One region of the Agrobacterium sp. DKPNP3 genome, then DNA from elsewhere that is predicted to be linked to it. Evidence: predicted binding sites of a transcription regulator. Region 1 holds the regulator's gene; the other holds the start of a gene.

Region 1 (7,298 bases):
ACATCGTGCGCAAATACCGGGAGCAATATGAATGACCGACATCGTTTCTCCCGCAAGAGGCGCCCCCGCAGTCACCAGAGCCACGCGTCGCGATATCGGGATCAAGCGCCGTTATGCCGCCGAACGCCGTTTCCGCGCCTACGGCATGGCTGCGATTTCCTTCGGCCTCATCTTTCTCTTCCTGCTGCTTTTCTCGGTGGTCTCCAAGGGCTACACCGCGTTCCAGCAGACGATGATTACCGTTCCGGTCGAGTTTTCGGAAAAGATCATCGACCCGAAGAATGAGCGTGCCACCAATCCGGCGAAGCTGATGACGGCCAATTATCCCATCATCGCTCGCGATGCGGTCGCCAAGGTTCTCGGCGTCGCGCCGACCGACAAGGCCGGTCTTCGCGCCGTCAACCTCCTGATCTCCGACAGCGTACGCACGCAGTTGCGCGACATCGTCGTCGCCGATCCCGCCGTCATCGGCACCACGCGCACCGTCACGCTTCTGGCGTCGGGCGATGTCGATAGCGCCTTCAAGGGCCAGGTCGATATGAGTGCCGATGAAGCTAACAGGCGTATCTCCAACCAGCAACTCGGGTGGATGAACCAGCTCGCCGAAAGCGGCCAGCTTGCCAAACACTTCAACACCGGCATTTTCGTCAACGGCAATTCGAGCCGTCCGGAAGCAGCAGGTGTCGGCGTGGCGCTGATCGGTTCCTTCTACATGATGATGATCGTGCTGGTGCTGTCGCTGCCGATCGGCGTCGCCGCCTCGATCTATCTCGAAGAGTTCGCCCCGAAGAACCGTCTGACCGACCTCATCGAGGTAAACATCAACAATCTCGCGGCTGTGCCCTCCATTGTTTACGGTCTGCTTGGTCTCTCCGTCTTCATCAACTTCATGGGCTTTCCGCGCTCGGCTTCGCTGGTCGGCGGGCTTGTGCTCACCCTGATGACGCTGCCGACCATTATCATCGCGACCCGCGCCGCCCTGAAAGCCGTGCCGCCCTCGATCCGTGCCGCGGCGCTCGGTCTCGGTGCCTCCAAGATGCAGACGATCTTCCACCACGTGCTGCCGCTTGCCATGCCCGGCATCCTGACCGGCACGATCATCGGCCTTGCGCATGCGCTGGGCGAAACGGCGCCGCTGCTCCTCATCGGCATGGTGGCATTCGTCGCGAACTATCCGACAACGCCGATGGATCCGTCCACGGCCCTGCCGGTGCAGATTTACATGTGGGCGAATGAGGCAGAGCGCGCCTTTGTCGAACGGACATCCGGCGCTATCATCATCCTGCTTTTGTTCCTCATCGTCATGAATGTGGGCGCAATCCTGTTGCGTCGCCGCTTCGAACGGCGCTGGTAAAGGGAGATTGAGCAATGAACATGTTGTCGGAAGCAGCAGTTGAAAAGGCGCTGGACAAGAAAATGAATGAAGTCTCATACAAGATGATCGGTAAGGACGTATCGGTTTATTACGGCGAAAAGCGTGCGCTTTACGACGTGAACCTCAACGTCCGGGAGAACACCGTGACCGCGCTGATCGGCCCCTCGGGCTGCGGCAAATCCACGTTCCTGCGCACCCTGAACCGTATGAATGACACGATCGACGGCTGCCGCGTCACCGGCAAGATCACGCTTGATACCGACGATATCTACGACCAGGCGATCGATGTGGTGGAACTGCGCGCCCGCGTCGGTATGGTGTTCCAGAAGCCGAACCCCTTCCCGAAGTCGATCTACGAAAACATCTCCTACGGCCCGCGGATCCACGGGCTCGCCCGCAACAAGGCGGATATGGACCAGATCGTTGAGCAGAGCCTCCAGCGAGCCGGTCTATGGAACGAGGTGAAGGACCGTCTGCATGAGTCCGGCACGGGCCTTTCCGGCGGCCAGCAGCAGCGCCTTTGCATCGCCCGTGCGATCGCCGTCAGCCCGGAAGTGATCCTGATGGACGAGCCCTGCTCGGCGCTGGACCCGATTGCCACCGCGAAGGTCGAGGAACTGATCCACGAGCTGCGGACAAACTACACCATCGTCATTGTCACGCACTCCATGCAGCAGGCGGCGCGTGTTTCCCAGCGCACCGCCATGTTCCACCTTGGTCATCTTGTTGAGGAAAACGAAACCGACAAGATGTTCACCAATCCGGATGATCAGCGCACGCAGGATTACATCATGGGCCGCTTCGGCTGATACAGGCCGGCGCTTCAAAGAAACCGAACAAGACTGGTGCCGCTGCCGTGTCCCGCTCCGGGCACGGCCTGCAGGCCAAGCCGGAGGACTAGACCGTGAACCAGACAACGACCCATTCGCATATCATGTCCGCCTATGATGAGGAGTTGAAATTCCTCACACGCCGTATTTCGGAAATGGGTGGCCTTGCCGAACAGATGTGTGCCGACGCCGTGCGGGCGCTCGTGAACTCGGATGCCGCGCTGGCGCAGAAAGTCATTTCTGACGACACCATCCTCGATCACGCCGAGCGTGAGATCGGCGACAAGGCAATCGTCACCATCGCCAAGCGCCAGCCGATGGCGGCAGACCTTCGTGAAATCATCGGCACGCTGCGTATTGCAGCCGATCTCGAGCGTGTGGGCGATCTTGGCAAGAACACGGCCAAGCGCGTGATTGCGGTTGCCGGCACCGGCGTGCCGCGCAAGCTTGCCCGTGGTCTCGAACACCTGTCGGAACTGGCGCTGGTGCAGCTCAAGGAAGTCCTCGACGTCTATTCGACCCGCTCCGCCGAGAAGGCCAATGCCATCCGCGAGCGCGACGAGGAAATCGATGCCATGTACACCTCGCTCTTCCGCGAGCTTCTGACCTACATGATGGAGGACCCGCGCAATATCACGACCTGCACGCATCTTCTGTTCTGCGCCAAGAACATCGAGCGCATCGGCGACCATGCCACCAATATCGCCGAGACAATCTATTACATGACCACCGGCAGCCAGCCGGAGGGCGAGCGTCCGAAGGACGACAGTTCCAACACGCTCGGTTCGGTGACCGAGTAAGAGACAGGCAAAGCCTTGCGGAGTTCAGCATATGGTGCCCAAGATTGCAGTTGTGGAAGATGAGGAAGCGCTCAGCGTCCTTCTTCGTTACAATCTCGAGGCTGAGGGATACGATGTCGACACGATACCCCGTGGTGACGAGGCGGAAATCAGGCTTCAGGAACGTACCCCCGATCTTCTCATTCTAGACTGGATGCTGCCTGGTGTATCCGGTATCGAGCTTTGCCGTCGGCTCAGAATGCGGCCGGAAACGGAACGCCTGCCCATCATCATGCTGACGGCTCGCGGCGAGGAAAGCGAACGTGTTCGTGGCCTCGCAACGGGTGCGGACGATTATGTCGTCAAGCCGTTCTCCACGCCGGAACTCATGGCCCGCGTCAAGGCCATGCTCCGCCGGGCCCGCCCCGAGGTTCTGTCTTCGGTGCTGAAATGCGGGGATATCGAACTGGATCGCGAGACGCATCGCGTTCACCGCAAAAGCCGTGAAGTGCGTCTCGGTCCGACGGAGTTTCGCCTTCTGGAATTCCTGATGACCTCTCCGGGCAGGGTGTTCTCCCGTTCGCAATTGCTCGATGGTGTCTGGGGCCATGATATCTACGTCGATGAGCGTACCGTCGACGTGCATGTCGGACGCCTGCGTAAGGCGCTTAATTTTTCGCACATGCAGGATGTCATCCGCACGGTGCGCGGCGCCGGCTATTCCATGGAAGCCTGAGCGGATGCCATCCGACTGGCGCGTTCCATCAAAGTAATTTTCCGCGAAAAACAAAAGGCCCGAAACCGGATTGGTGTCGGGTCTTTTGTTGTGGTTGATCCCGATCCGCTCTGGTTTTGTCACAAAAAAACGGGCCCGAAGGCCCGTAGTTTTTGAGTGTCGAATGCGTGCCGCAACACTCAAGCCTTACGGCGCTCGCTTACCGGCTGATAGGCGAGTTTCGCATGGAACTTGCAATAGGGCGAAGATTCCAGCGCTTCACAGCCGCAGAAATGGAAATCGTCTTTCAAGGGGTCGCCGACCGGCCATTTGCAGGTGCGCTCGGTCAGTTCCGTCAGCGTCAGACGACGGGAGATTGGCGTGACGACGTTTCTGGAAGGAACGTAATCGAGAACTTCCGCGGTCTCGATGCCGACCTCTTCCTGAAGGGCGGTCGCGGCGTTGGAACGCGTCAGGATCCGGGCCGGTGCAGCGTTGACGCGGCCAGCAAAATTCGCCGCGCGAGGGGCAGGGGCAGCAGTCCGCTTGGGCGCTGTGCGCGCCGAAGTGACAGGACCGCCAGCCTTGACGCGACCCGGCAGGTTGAGACGGTGGACCTTGCCGATGACGGCGTTGCGGCTAACACCGCCCAGCTGCGCTGCTATCTGGCTGGCGCTAAGTCCCTCGGACCACAATTTCTTGAGCTTTTCGACCCGTTCGTCTGTCCAGTTCATGCCGCTTCTCCGCTTTTCGCGTGTATTTTTGGCAGAATCCCTCTCCGTCTCGCGGGAGTGCCGCGAGTGTGGTTTCTGCCTGATTTTTGGTGACTAGTTCCGCCGCATTGCAGTCTAGTAATTAGCGATTAACCTAGTGCCACGCAGACTCCGTGGCAAGAGTCGCGGGAATCATCTCGAATCGATTTTGCGGTTTTCCCCAACTTGCTGGCGGGTTGAGTCAGAAAGGCAACACCTTGGGTCTGGCGCCCAGCCACCTACTAGGGCTTGAGAACCCTAGGGAATACGGACTTTTGTTGACATCGGCAAGCGAAGTGACAATAGTGCCCCTGCCGCCGCGAGGCGGCATTTTTGATTTTCAGGCAAGGGATAACCCTAAGAGCCTATTGACAACCGTCTTACAGCGCATTTGCGCAAGGAGTGATACAGCCATGGCCGAAGCCGCCGCGCCATTGTTCGATACATTTGCAAGAGCCCCCCTGCGTTTTGAGCGAGGCGAGGGCGTCTGGCTGTACACGGAAAGCGGCGAGCGATATCTCGATTTTGCGGCTGGCGTGGCTGTGAATTCGCTGGGCCATGCCCATCCGCACCTTGTGGAGGCGATCAAGACGCAGGCCGAAAAGGTCTGGCACGTCTCCAACCTCTATGAAGTGCCGGGCCAGGAAAAGCTTGCCAAGCGTCTGACGGAAGCAACCTTCGCCGACAAGGTTTTCTTCACCAATTCCGGCGCGGAAGCGCTGGAATGTGCGATCAAGACCGCACGCCGTTACCATTATTCCAAGGGCCATCCTGAGAAGTTTCGCATCATTACCTTTGAAGGCGCCTTCCATGGCCGGACGCTGGCGACGATCGCTGCCGGTGGCCAACAGAAATATCTCGAAGGTTTCGGTCCCAAGGTCGAAGGTTTCGATCAGGTTCCCTTCGGTGACGTCGATGCGCTGAAGGCCGCCATCACGGCCGAAACAGCAGCGCTGCTGATCGAGCCCATTCAGGGCGAGGGCGGCATCCGCGCGCCGGCGAAGGAATTCCTGCAACTGCTGCGCTCGCTCTGTGACGAGCATGGCATGCTGCTGATCTTCGATGAGGTTCAGACCGGCGTCGGACGTACGGGTAAGCTTTTCGCCTATGAGCACACCGGCGTCGCGCCCGATATCATGGCGGTTGCCAAGGGTATCGGCGGCGGGTTCCCGCTTGGCGCCTGCCTCGCAACGGCCGAAGCTGCTTCCGGCATGACGGCGGGTGTGCACGGCACGACCTATGGCGGCAATCCGCTGGCGATGGCCGTCGGCAATGCGGTCCTTGATGTTGTTCTTGCTGACGGCTTTCTGGACAATGTTCGTGATGTCGCGCTTGTGTTCCGCCAGGGGCTTGCCTCATTGAAGGATCGTTACCCCGACGTGATCGAGGAAATTCGCGGCGAAGGCCTGCTTCTCGGCATCAAGGCGAGGATCCCCTCAGGTGAATTGCTCCAGGCCATGCGTGCGGAACATCTGCTTGGTGTACCGGCGGGTGACAATGTCATCCGTCTCCTGCCGCCGCTCGTCACCACCGCGGAGGAGGCCCGTGAGGGTCTGGCGCGCGTGGAAGCGGCCGCCGCATCCCTGACCGCAAAACAGGCGAAAATCGCCTGAGAAAACACTAAAGGGCGGGCCTCTTTGCCGGGGCTCGCGAGCATGGGACAGTTTGAAATGGCTTCACCTAAACATTTTCTCGACCTGTCGGCCGTCGGCTCGCAGGACCTGCGGGCGATTCTCGATGATGCCCGGGCACGCAAGGCGGCGACCAAGGCCGGCACAGCGGAAAAGCCGCTTGCCGGCAAGATGCTGGCTATGATCTTCGAAAAGCCGTCCACCCGCACCCGGGTCTCTTTCGATGTCGGCATGCGCCAGCTTGGCGGCGAAACGCTTTTCCTCTCTGGCACGGAGATGCAACTCGGCCGGGCCGAAACGATCGGCGATACGGCCAAGGTCCTGTCGCGTTATGTCGACGCCATCATGATCCGTACAACGGATCATTCGCGTCTGCTTGAGCTTGCCGAACACGCAACCGTGCCTGTCATCAACGCCCTGACCGATGACACGCACCCCTGCCAGATCATGGCTGACATCATGACCTTCGAGGAACATCGTGGGCCGATAAAAGGCAAGACCATTGCCTGGACGGGCGACGGCAACAATGTCCTCCATTCCTTCGTCGAGGGTTCGGCTCGGTTCGGGTATCGCATGACGATGGCGGTTCCCATGGGTTCCGAACCGCATGATAAGTTCCTGAACTGGGCCCGCAACAATGGCGGCGAGATCGCACTGTATCATGATGCGGAAAAGGCCGTCGCTGGCGCCGATTGCGTGGTGACCGACACCTGGGTTTCCATGAACCAGGAACACAAGGCGCGCGGCCACAACATCTTCCAGCCCTATCAGGTCAACGAAGCGCTGATGGCCAAGGCTGAAAAGGACGCCCTGTTCATGCATTGCCTTCCGGCCCATCGCGGTGAAGAGGTGACGGATGCGGTGATCGACGGCCCGCAATCGGTGGTCTTCGACGAGGCGGAAAACCGCCTCCACGCGCAGAAATCAATCATCGCCTGGTGCATGGGCGTCATCTGAAGATACCACCCGTTTGCTGAACGTCGGACGGGTGCTTGAACTTTTCGGCAGCGATTACCATCTGTTGGACTTCGAAGAGGCTCGTCGGTTTTCTGGCGGGCCTTCATCACGATTTGCACGTTTTTCCCCGGGAGCGGTTTCTCTTCGCGGGTCTCTGTGCGACAAGCAAAAAAGCACATTTTGAAAGCCGGACTTTTGGACGGTAGCGGCGCCGCGGCTGCGCCAAGGAGTATGATATGGCAGATGTAACGGTTGAACT
Region 2 (7,298 bases), on a different contig from region 1:
AGGAAATTAGTGGTGCCATCAAGCGGATCAACGATCCAGCGATGCGCGCCGTCTGTGCCCTTTTCCTCGCCGCCTTCCTCACCCAGGAAGTCATAGGTCGGGCGAGCCTTCATCAGCTCTTCGCGCACGATCTTTTCAGCTTTCAGGTCTGCCTGGGAGACGAAATCGCTCGGTCCCTTGACCGAAACCTGAAGGTTCTGCACTTCACCGAAGTCACGCGACAAAGACTTACCCGCCTTGATGGCGGCCTGAACCATGACATTGAGAAGGGCTGAACGGGCCATCGATGTTGTTTCCTGGAAAGCTTGCGAACCGACCGGAAGCTCGCCGGGCCGGCACGTCATTATTTTCATGAATTGAAAGTTTGCGGTTCAAGACCACAAAACGCGCGGAAATTCAAGGTAAAAAGCCCGAACGTTGTGTCGCAACGGCAGCATCAGCTCGGGCGGAAACGATTTGCCGCCTCAATCGCCTTTTTCTGCTGCTCGTCGGTGATGCCGAGATAGAAGTCTTCCAGCTTCGGATCCTTCAGGCCCGCACGGCGGGAAAGCACGTACCATTTGGCGGCCTCGATGGGGTCCGGCCGAGTGCCAAGCGCCTGTACGTAAAGATGCGCGACCTTATTTTGCGCAACGATATTGCCGCGCTGCGCCGCGCCATAAAGCCAGCGGAAGCCCTCATCCAGATTGCGTTCACCGCCGAAACCATTGACCAGCCAGATGCCGAGATCGACCTGAGCGGTGTCATATCCAGCCTTTGCCGCACGCATCAGCCAGTCGCGTGCCTTGGCTTTCTTATCCGCAGGCACGTCTTTCACTGACCAGTAGATCTGCGATACCGCATATTGAGCGTCTGCAATCCCCTGCTCGGCGGATTTTTCATAAAACGGCAAGGCCATCAGCAGACCCTTGGCGCCCGGATTTTCCGAAACCAGAATCTGGCCCCAGTTGAACTGGGCAGAGGCGTTGCCGGCTTCCGCCGCCCGCCGCATGTAATCGTCAGCCTTTGCCTTGTCGCGCGTGACGAACTTGCCCTCCATCAGGATCAGCGCAAATTTGAACATGGCGACGGGGTCGCCGCCCTCTGCCGCCTGCTGGTACCAGAAGGCAGCGGTTTTCTCGTCGCGTGCGATGCCAAGGCCGCGCGACATCATTTCGGCAACCAGTGTCTGGGCCGCTGCGTCGCCGCTCTGCGCGCGGGTCAGCGCCTTGTCGAGCGCCTGAACATATTCGCCACGCTGAAAATGGCCATAGGCCTCATCCACCCGGCCCTTGAATTCCTTCTCCGGCGGCAGTGCCGGTAACTCAGCGCCCATCCGCTGATAGACATTCACACCCGCGGAGGGCTGCAGGTCCTTTTGTTCTTCGGATTGCACCCGGCCCTGCCGGGTCGGCTGCGCCTCATTTTCCAGCTGGCGGGAAAGCGCGTTGCTTTCGCTCTGCGGCCCGGACTGGGCAAACACGACACCCGCCGGCCCGCCGAAAGCGAGCGCCAGCAGCGAAACGGAAAGGCAGCGTGGAAGCGAGCGCATGATCATGGCCTGTATCAACCGTCAAACCGTGGCGCTTTTTCGTCAAGCAGGGCGTTGATTTCCAAAACCGCCTGGGCCGCACCGCCGGCATTGTCAAAAACGGCGCTGCGCATCGCCACAAACTCCACACCGGTTTCTGCCACGGCAACAACCGAGGACAGGTCGGTCCCGCCCATGACAATGGCAGGAATTTCGATCATCGACGCCCACCACTCGCCAAGCGCCAGATTTTTCGGGTGTGCCTCAGGCTTGATATCGCCCTCCAGCTTTCCGAAAAACACGTAGTCAGGGTTGGCCTCGCCCTGCTCAAGAGCTTTGTGACGATCATCCGCATTGCCGCCGCCGATGATCAGCTTCGGCGTGAATTTTTCCACGGCCTCCGCAAGCGCCTCGCCATTGCCGATAACATGCAGCCCGTCCGCCTTCACCCGGCCGGCAACACGGCTATCGCCCGCGATAAGCGCTGCTGCACCGGCCTTCTGCACGACGGGCACGATCAGTTCGGCACGTTTCTGGAAAGCAGCGTCATCCAGACCATATTGCGGAATGATAACGGATGCGACGTCGCCGCCCCGCAACGCCTCCTCCACCGCGGTCGCCTGCTTTTGCGCATCGTCCATCTGCGGAACGATGAGGACAAGGCGGCAACGATCTTCAACTGGGGTCATCGGTTCGTCCATTTCAGACAGAAGACGCTTGCTGCGCAATCTGCACTCGTTTTCATATGACAAATCCGATAAACCGGACCGGCGAAAGGATCAACCGTCCATCCATGCTGACCGATTTTCATTTTTATCTCGTCGCCATTCCCGCAGTCGTCCTCGTCGGCCTTTCCAAAGGAGGTCTTGGCGGCGCATTGGCGCTCATGGGCGTACCTTTGATGGCGCTTGCCGTTTCACCCGTGCAGGCAGCGGCAATCTTCCTGCCGATCCTGATCGTCATGGATCTCGTGGCGCTGTGGGCCTGGCGGCATCATAACCACCGGGAAACGCTGCTCATCATGCTCCCCGGCGCCATCGCCGGCATCGCGCTCGGCTGGGCGACGTCGAGCCTCGTATCCGCCGACGCCATGCGCCTCGTCGTCGCCTCGGTCACGATCCTGTTCGTGCTGCGGTATTTCTATGAGAGCTTCAAAAGCCGCAATGGCCAGGAAATCCCAGCCAAGCCGCAAAGACCTGCGGCTGCCACACTCTGGTCATCTCTCTCCGGCTATGCCAGTTTCGTGGCACATGCGGGGGGACCGCCCTTCCAGATTTACGTGCTGCCGCTGAAGCTCGACCCGAAGACCTATACCGGCATGAGCGTGCGCTTCTTCGCCATCATGAACGCAATCAAGCTCATTCCCTATTTTGCGCTCGGCGCACTTGATGCCACCAACCTCAAGACATCGGCGAGCCTGCTGCCGGTGGCAATGGTGGCGACGCTAGCCGGCGCACGGGTCGTCAAATATCTGAAACCGTCGGTCTTTTACCCGCTGATGTATTCCATGGCGCTGATTGCGGCGCTGAAGCTGTTATGGGACGGGCTGCCATTCTGAACCGCGCAATAAAAAGCCCTGGAAGCCGGTTGGGCCGCCAGGGCTTGAAGGCTCAGACCACCGACCCTTCGTTCATCGAGGATCGGTGCTCCGGCAAAATTAATGCCTTGTTGAGGCCTTGAGCCTCTGGAGTTCATCCTTCAGGCGCAGTTTTCGACGTTTAAGGTCCGCGATCTCTTTATCGTCAGACGACGGGGAAGCAAGAATACTTTCGAGCTCCTCCTCCAGAGCACCGTGTTTCTTTTCGAGCGATGCAATATGAGCCTGAATGGTCATGCGGCACGTCCTTCCTTTTTGAACCTACCTCCAGCTCTCCATCGCTGGAGTTTCAGGTTTACGACGGCAATGTGACACGGATCGCGCCGCTTGTCGAAGGCGAAATGAAGGCAATAAGTGGGCAATTTGGTCGCAAGGGATAACTTCCCGTTACCGCGATTTGATGATAGAGGCTCGTTTACGATCAGAGACACGCCGGAGCCGATCCGGCGGCATAAAATGGGGATGACGAGATGCCCGATCAGGACCAGGCGGACATCAGGCTCACGCTGGCGCGTCTGCGCCAGGAGCATGAGGATTACGACGCGGCAATCAACGCGATGATCCAGACCAGCTGCGATGCGCTGAGAATCCAGCGCATGAAGAAGAAAAAGCTGGCGGTCAAGGACAAGATGACCCAGCTTGAAGACCAGGTCATTCCCGATATCATCGCCTGAGCCGGAGAGATTACGTGACAGCAGAAACGCCCCCCGTCGCCATCATCATGGGCAGCCAGTCCGACTGGGAGACCATGAAGAACGCCGCCGACACGCTGGATGCGCTCGACATAGAATACGAAGCCCGTATCATTTCCGCCCACCGCACGCCCGACCGGCTTTATGACTTCGCCAATGGCGCGAAGGACGAAGGCTTCAAGGTCATCATCGCGGGTGCGGGCGGCGCCGCCCATCTGCCGGGCATGACCGCAGCCATGACCCCGCTGCCTGTTTTTGGTGTTCCGGTTCAGTCCAAGACCATGTCCGGTCAGGACAGCCTCTATTCCATCGTGCAGATGCCCGCCGGCATCCCCGTAGGCACGCTTGCCATCGGCAAGGCTGGCGCGATCAATGCCGCACTTCTTGCCGCAGCAGTGCTTGCGCTCAGCGATGAAGATCTGGCCGACCGGCTGGATGCCTGGCGCGCGCGCCAATCGGCCGCCGTCGCGGAATATCCCATGGACAGCGCCCAGTGACGACAGACGCCATGGCAAAGACCACCAATCTCACCATCGGCATCATCGGCGGCGGGCAACTTGGCCGCATGCTGTCGATGGCCGCCGCGCGTCTCAACCACCGGACCATCGTGCTGGAGCCGCAGGCGGATTGTCCGGCAGCGCAAGTCTGCAACGATCAGATCGTTGCGGCATATGATGACGCGACGGCGCTTGCGGAACTCGCAAGCCGTTGCGATGTCGTCACTTACGAATTTGAAAATGTCCCGGTTACAGCGGCTGAAAAACTCAGCCTCTCCGTGCCGGTCTACCCGCCTGCAAAAGCGCTCAGCGCCTCGCAGGATCGGTTGACGGAGAAGCGCTTCCTCAACAACTGCGGCATTCCCACCGCCGATTTCCGCGCCGTGGATAGCCAGGAAGAACTGGAAGCAGCCTTGGCCGCCTTTGGTGATAAAGGCGTGCTGAAGACTCGCCGCATGGGTTATGACGGCAAGGGGCAGCGTCTTTTCCGGGGCGGCGAAGACGCCGCAGGCGCCTTTGCGGCGCTCGGCGGCGTGCCGCTGATCCTGGAAAGCTTCGTAGCCTTCGAGCGGGAAATCTCTTTGATCGCCGCCCGTTTCCAGGACGGCACCGTCACCTGTTACGATCCGGCCGAGAACGTCCATCTGAACGGCATCCTGCACACGTCGACCGTTCCGGCGGCACTGTCAGACGCCGCGAAGGCTCTCGCCGTTCAATCGGCAGAAAAGCTTCTTGCCGCGCTCGATTATGTGGGTGTCATCGGCATTGAGTTCTTCGTGCTGCCTGACGGTTCGCTGGTCGCCAATGAAATGGCGCCGCGCGTCCATAATACCGGCCACTGGACGGAGGCGGCCTGTGTGATCTCCCAGTTCGAGCAGCACATTCGTGCCGTGTCGGGCCTTCACCCCGGCAGCACGGAACGCCATTCCGACTGCATCATGACCAACCTGATCGGCGACGACATCAACGACGTGCCGACATGGCTGTCGAAAAAAGACTGTCTCGTGCATCTCTACGGCAAGACAGAAGCACGGCCAGGCCGCAAGATGGGCCATGTGACGCAGCTTCTGCACACAGGAAAAGCCTAGTCTTTTAAGGCAAAGACACGGGCAAGTGTTGACAGGCAGGGCTCAAACAGGTATCTGCCTGCCAACCGAAAAGAGCGCGCCCCGTTGCGCGCTTTTGATTGTTTGAATAGCACGGCATAAACCGTGCAAAACTGCGGACCAGTAAAATGAAGATCAAGAATTCGCTTAAAGCGCTTAAGGCCCGTCATCGCGATAACCGCCTGGTTCGCCGCAAGGGCCGCGTCTACATCATCAACAAGCAGAACCCGCGCTTCAAGGCTCGTCAGGGCTGATTGACCACGACTGCGGTTCGCGACGATGTCGTGGATCACATTGTTGACAGTTCAGAAGTTTGCATTTGATATTGGGCGCAGCCGGGTTAAGCTTTAACCTATGCGCCCAAATCGTTTTTGCACCGCTGTTATTCTTGCTCAGGGCTTTCTGCTCTCAAGCCTTGCCTTTGCGGGAACGGCTGCTGTTGCCTATGCGGCAGACGGAAAACCAGCCACTACTGCCGAATCGGCGCCATCTCCGGCAAAGACCATCGACACGCTTTTCGCGTCGCTGAAAAAAGAACGAAATGCGGTCAAGGCGCGCAGCATCGCCAACCAGATCGCCGCCGAATGGAATGATTCTGGCAGCGCGACGATCAATCTCCTGATGCAATGGGCAGGTGAAGCTGCCGACGAAAAGCGCAACGCCGCCGCTTACGATTTTCTCGACCAGGTTGTTTTGCTTGATCCCGACTATGTGCAGGCGCCCTATCGCCGCGCCATGGTTCACTTCGCCGATGGCGACACCCGCAAGGCGATGGCAGACATCAACCTGACGCTGGAAAAAGAGCCTCGCTATTTCCCTGCGCTCGCAAGCCTCGCCAATATTCTCGAAGCGTCAGGGCGAGACGAACTGGCGCTGAAAGCATGGGAACGGTATCTGGCGCTTTATCCCGCGGACAAGGACGCCCGCAAGGAAGCTGTCGATCTCTCCGAAAAACTGGCGGGCACCCGCGGGTGAATTCGATTGAGGCCGAAACAAAAATCGCCGCAAAAGCGGCGATTTTTCGTTGACGTCGTTTCAGCCGATCATTCCATGCCAAGCGCGGCCATATAGGTCTGAAGAATCGTTTCTTCCTCAATCCGCTCGTTGGCGTCCTTCTTGCGCAGGCGGATGATGGTGCGGATCGCCTTGGTATCGTATCCACGACCCTTCGCTTCACCCATCACATCCTTGATATCACCCTGAATGGCGGCTTTCTCTTCTTCGAGGCGCTCGACACGCTCGATGAACTGACGCAGTTCTGCGGCGGCGACTGTTTCGGTGGTGCTGGTTTCGTCCATCGTATATTCCTTTATTGGCGGCCCGCATGCGAGCGCTGTGTTCATTTCAACCAGACGAGGTCCCCGCCGGTCGCTGCCAGCCGGCAGCAAAATTCAGGCCTGTGAACTGCCCATTGTAAGGCGTTCCGTCAAGTCGTTTCCGTTAGCGAAGGCTTATTCCTTGGGCCGGTTCTGCTCGAAAGCGACTTTCTGGTCGCCGCTTGCTTCGCCCTGGTATTTGTCTTTCCAATCCTCGTAAGGCATGCCGTAGACGATTTCGCGGGATTGATCCTTGCTGAGCGGAACGCCAGCCTCCTCGGCGGCTTCACGGTACCAGTTGGAAAGACAGTTGCGGCAGAAGCCTGCGAGGTTCATCAGGTCGATGTTCTGCACGTCGTGGCGTTCACGGAGATGCTTGACGAGGCGTCGGAAGGCGGCCGCCTCGAACTCAATCTGCCCGTTTTCGTTTTCGGTCGTCATGGCGAACTCCTCGTTCAATAGGGGCCGGTTCGAGAGGCAAATTGCTGATACTCGTGCAAGACGGGATCGTCGTTCATTGCGGCGAAAATGGGAGCAAGCCGGTCAGACCACTCGGCAATCCCCTGCTCGTCCGCTATCA

The links. The regulator PhoB, encoded in region 1, activates phosphate uptake and scavenging genes when phosphate is short. The targets are predictions, from matches to a motif close to TGTCATNNANCTGTCAT.
Region 2: the regulator PhoB is predicted to act here: its motif matches at 3,405-3,421, upstream of ACUTJJ_RS00840 (YdcH family protein).

Annotation. Positions count from the first base shown of each region.
Region 1 covers NZ_JBQYSN010000006.1:34,503-41,800, forward strand. The annotation lists gene pstC (phosphate ABC transporter permease subunit PstC) at 1-35, shown strand, start outside; gene pstA (phosphate ABC transporter permease PstA) at 32-1,354, shown strand; gene pstB (phosphate ABC transporter ATP-binding protein PstB) at 1,369-2,184, shown strand; gene phoU (phosphate signaling complex protein PhoU) at 2,310-3,005, shown strand; gene phoB (phosphate regulon transcriptional regulator PhoB) at 3,037-3,720, shown strand; gene ACUTJJ_RS03110 (GcrA family cell cycle regulator) at 3,900-4,433, opposite strand; gene ACUTJJ_RS03115 (aspartate aminotransferase family protein) at 4,865-6,064, shown strand; gene argF (ornithine carbamoyltransferase) at 6,122-7,039, shown strand; gene ACUTJJ_RS03125 (Hsp33 family molecular chaperone) at 7,276-7,298, shown strand, end outside.
Region 2 covers NZ_JBQYSN010000002.1:14,973-22,270, forward strand. The annotation lists gene ACUTJJ_RS00820 (inositol monophosphatase family protein) at 1-284, opposite strand, end outside; gene ACUTJJ_RS00825 (tetratricopeptide repeat protein) at 437-1,537, opposite strand; gene ACUTJJ_RS00830 (thiamine phosphate synthase) at 1,546-2,199, opposite strand; gene ACUTJJ_RS00835 (sulfite exporter TauE/SafE family protein) at 2,304-3,068, shown strand; gene ACUTJJ_RS00840 (YdcH family protein) at 3,168-3,344, opposite strand; gene ACUTJJ_RS00845 (YdcH family protein) at 3,578-3,781, shown strand; gene purE (5-(carboxyamino)imidazole ribonucleotide mutase) at 3,829-4,296, shown strand; gene ACUTJJ_RS00855 (5-(carboxyamino)imidazole ribonucleotide synthase) at 4,308-5,384, shown strand; gene ykgO (type B 50S ribosomal protein L36) at 5,531-5,656, shown strand; gene ACUTJJ_RS00865 (hypothetical protein) at 5,757-6,377, shown strand; gene ACUTJJ_RS00870 (DUF2312 domain-containing protein) at 6,446-6,700, opposite strand; gene ACUTJJ_RS00875 (DUF1244 domain-containing protein) at 6,854-7,159, opposite strand; gene ACUTJJ_RS00880 (N-formylglutamate amidohydrolase) at 7,174-7,298, opposite strand, start outside.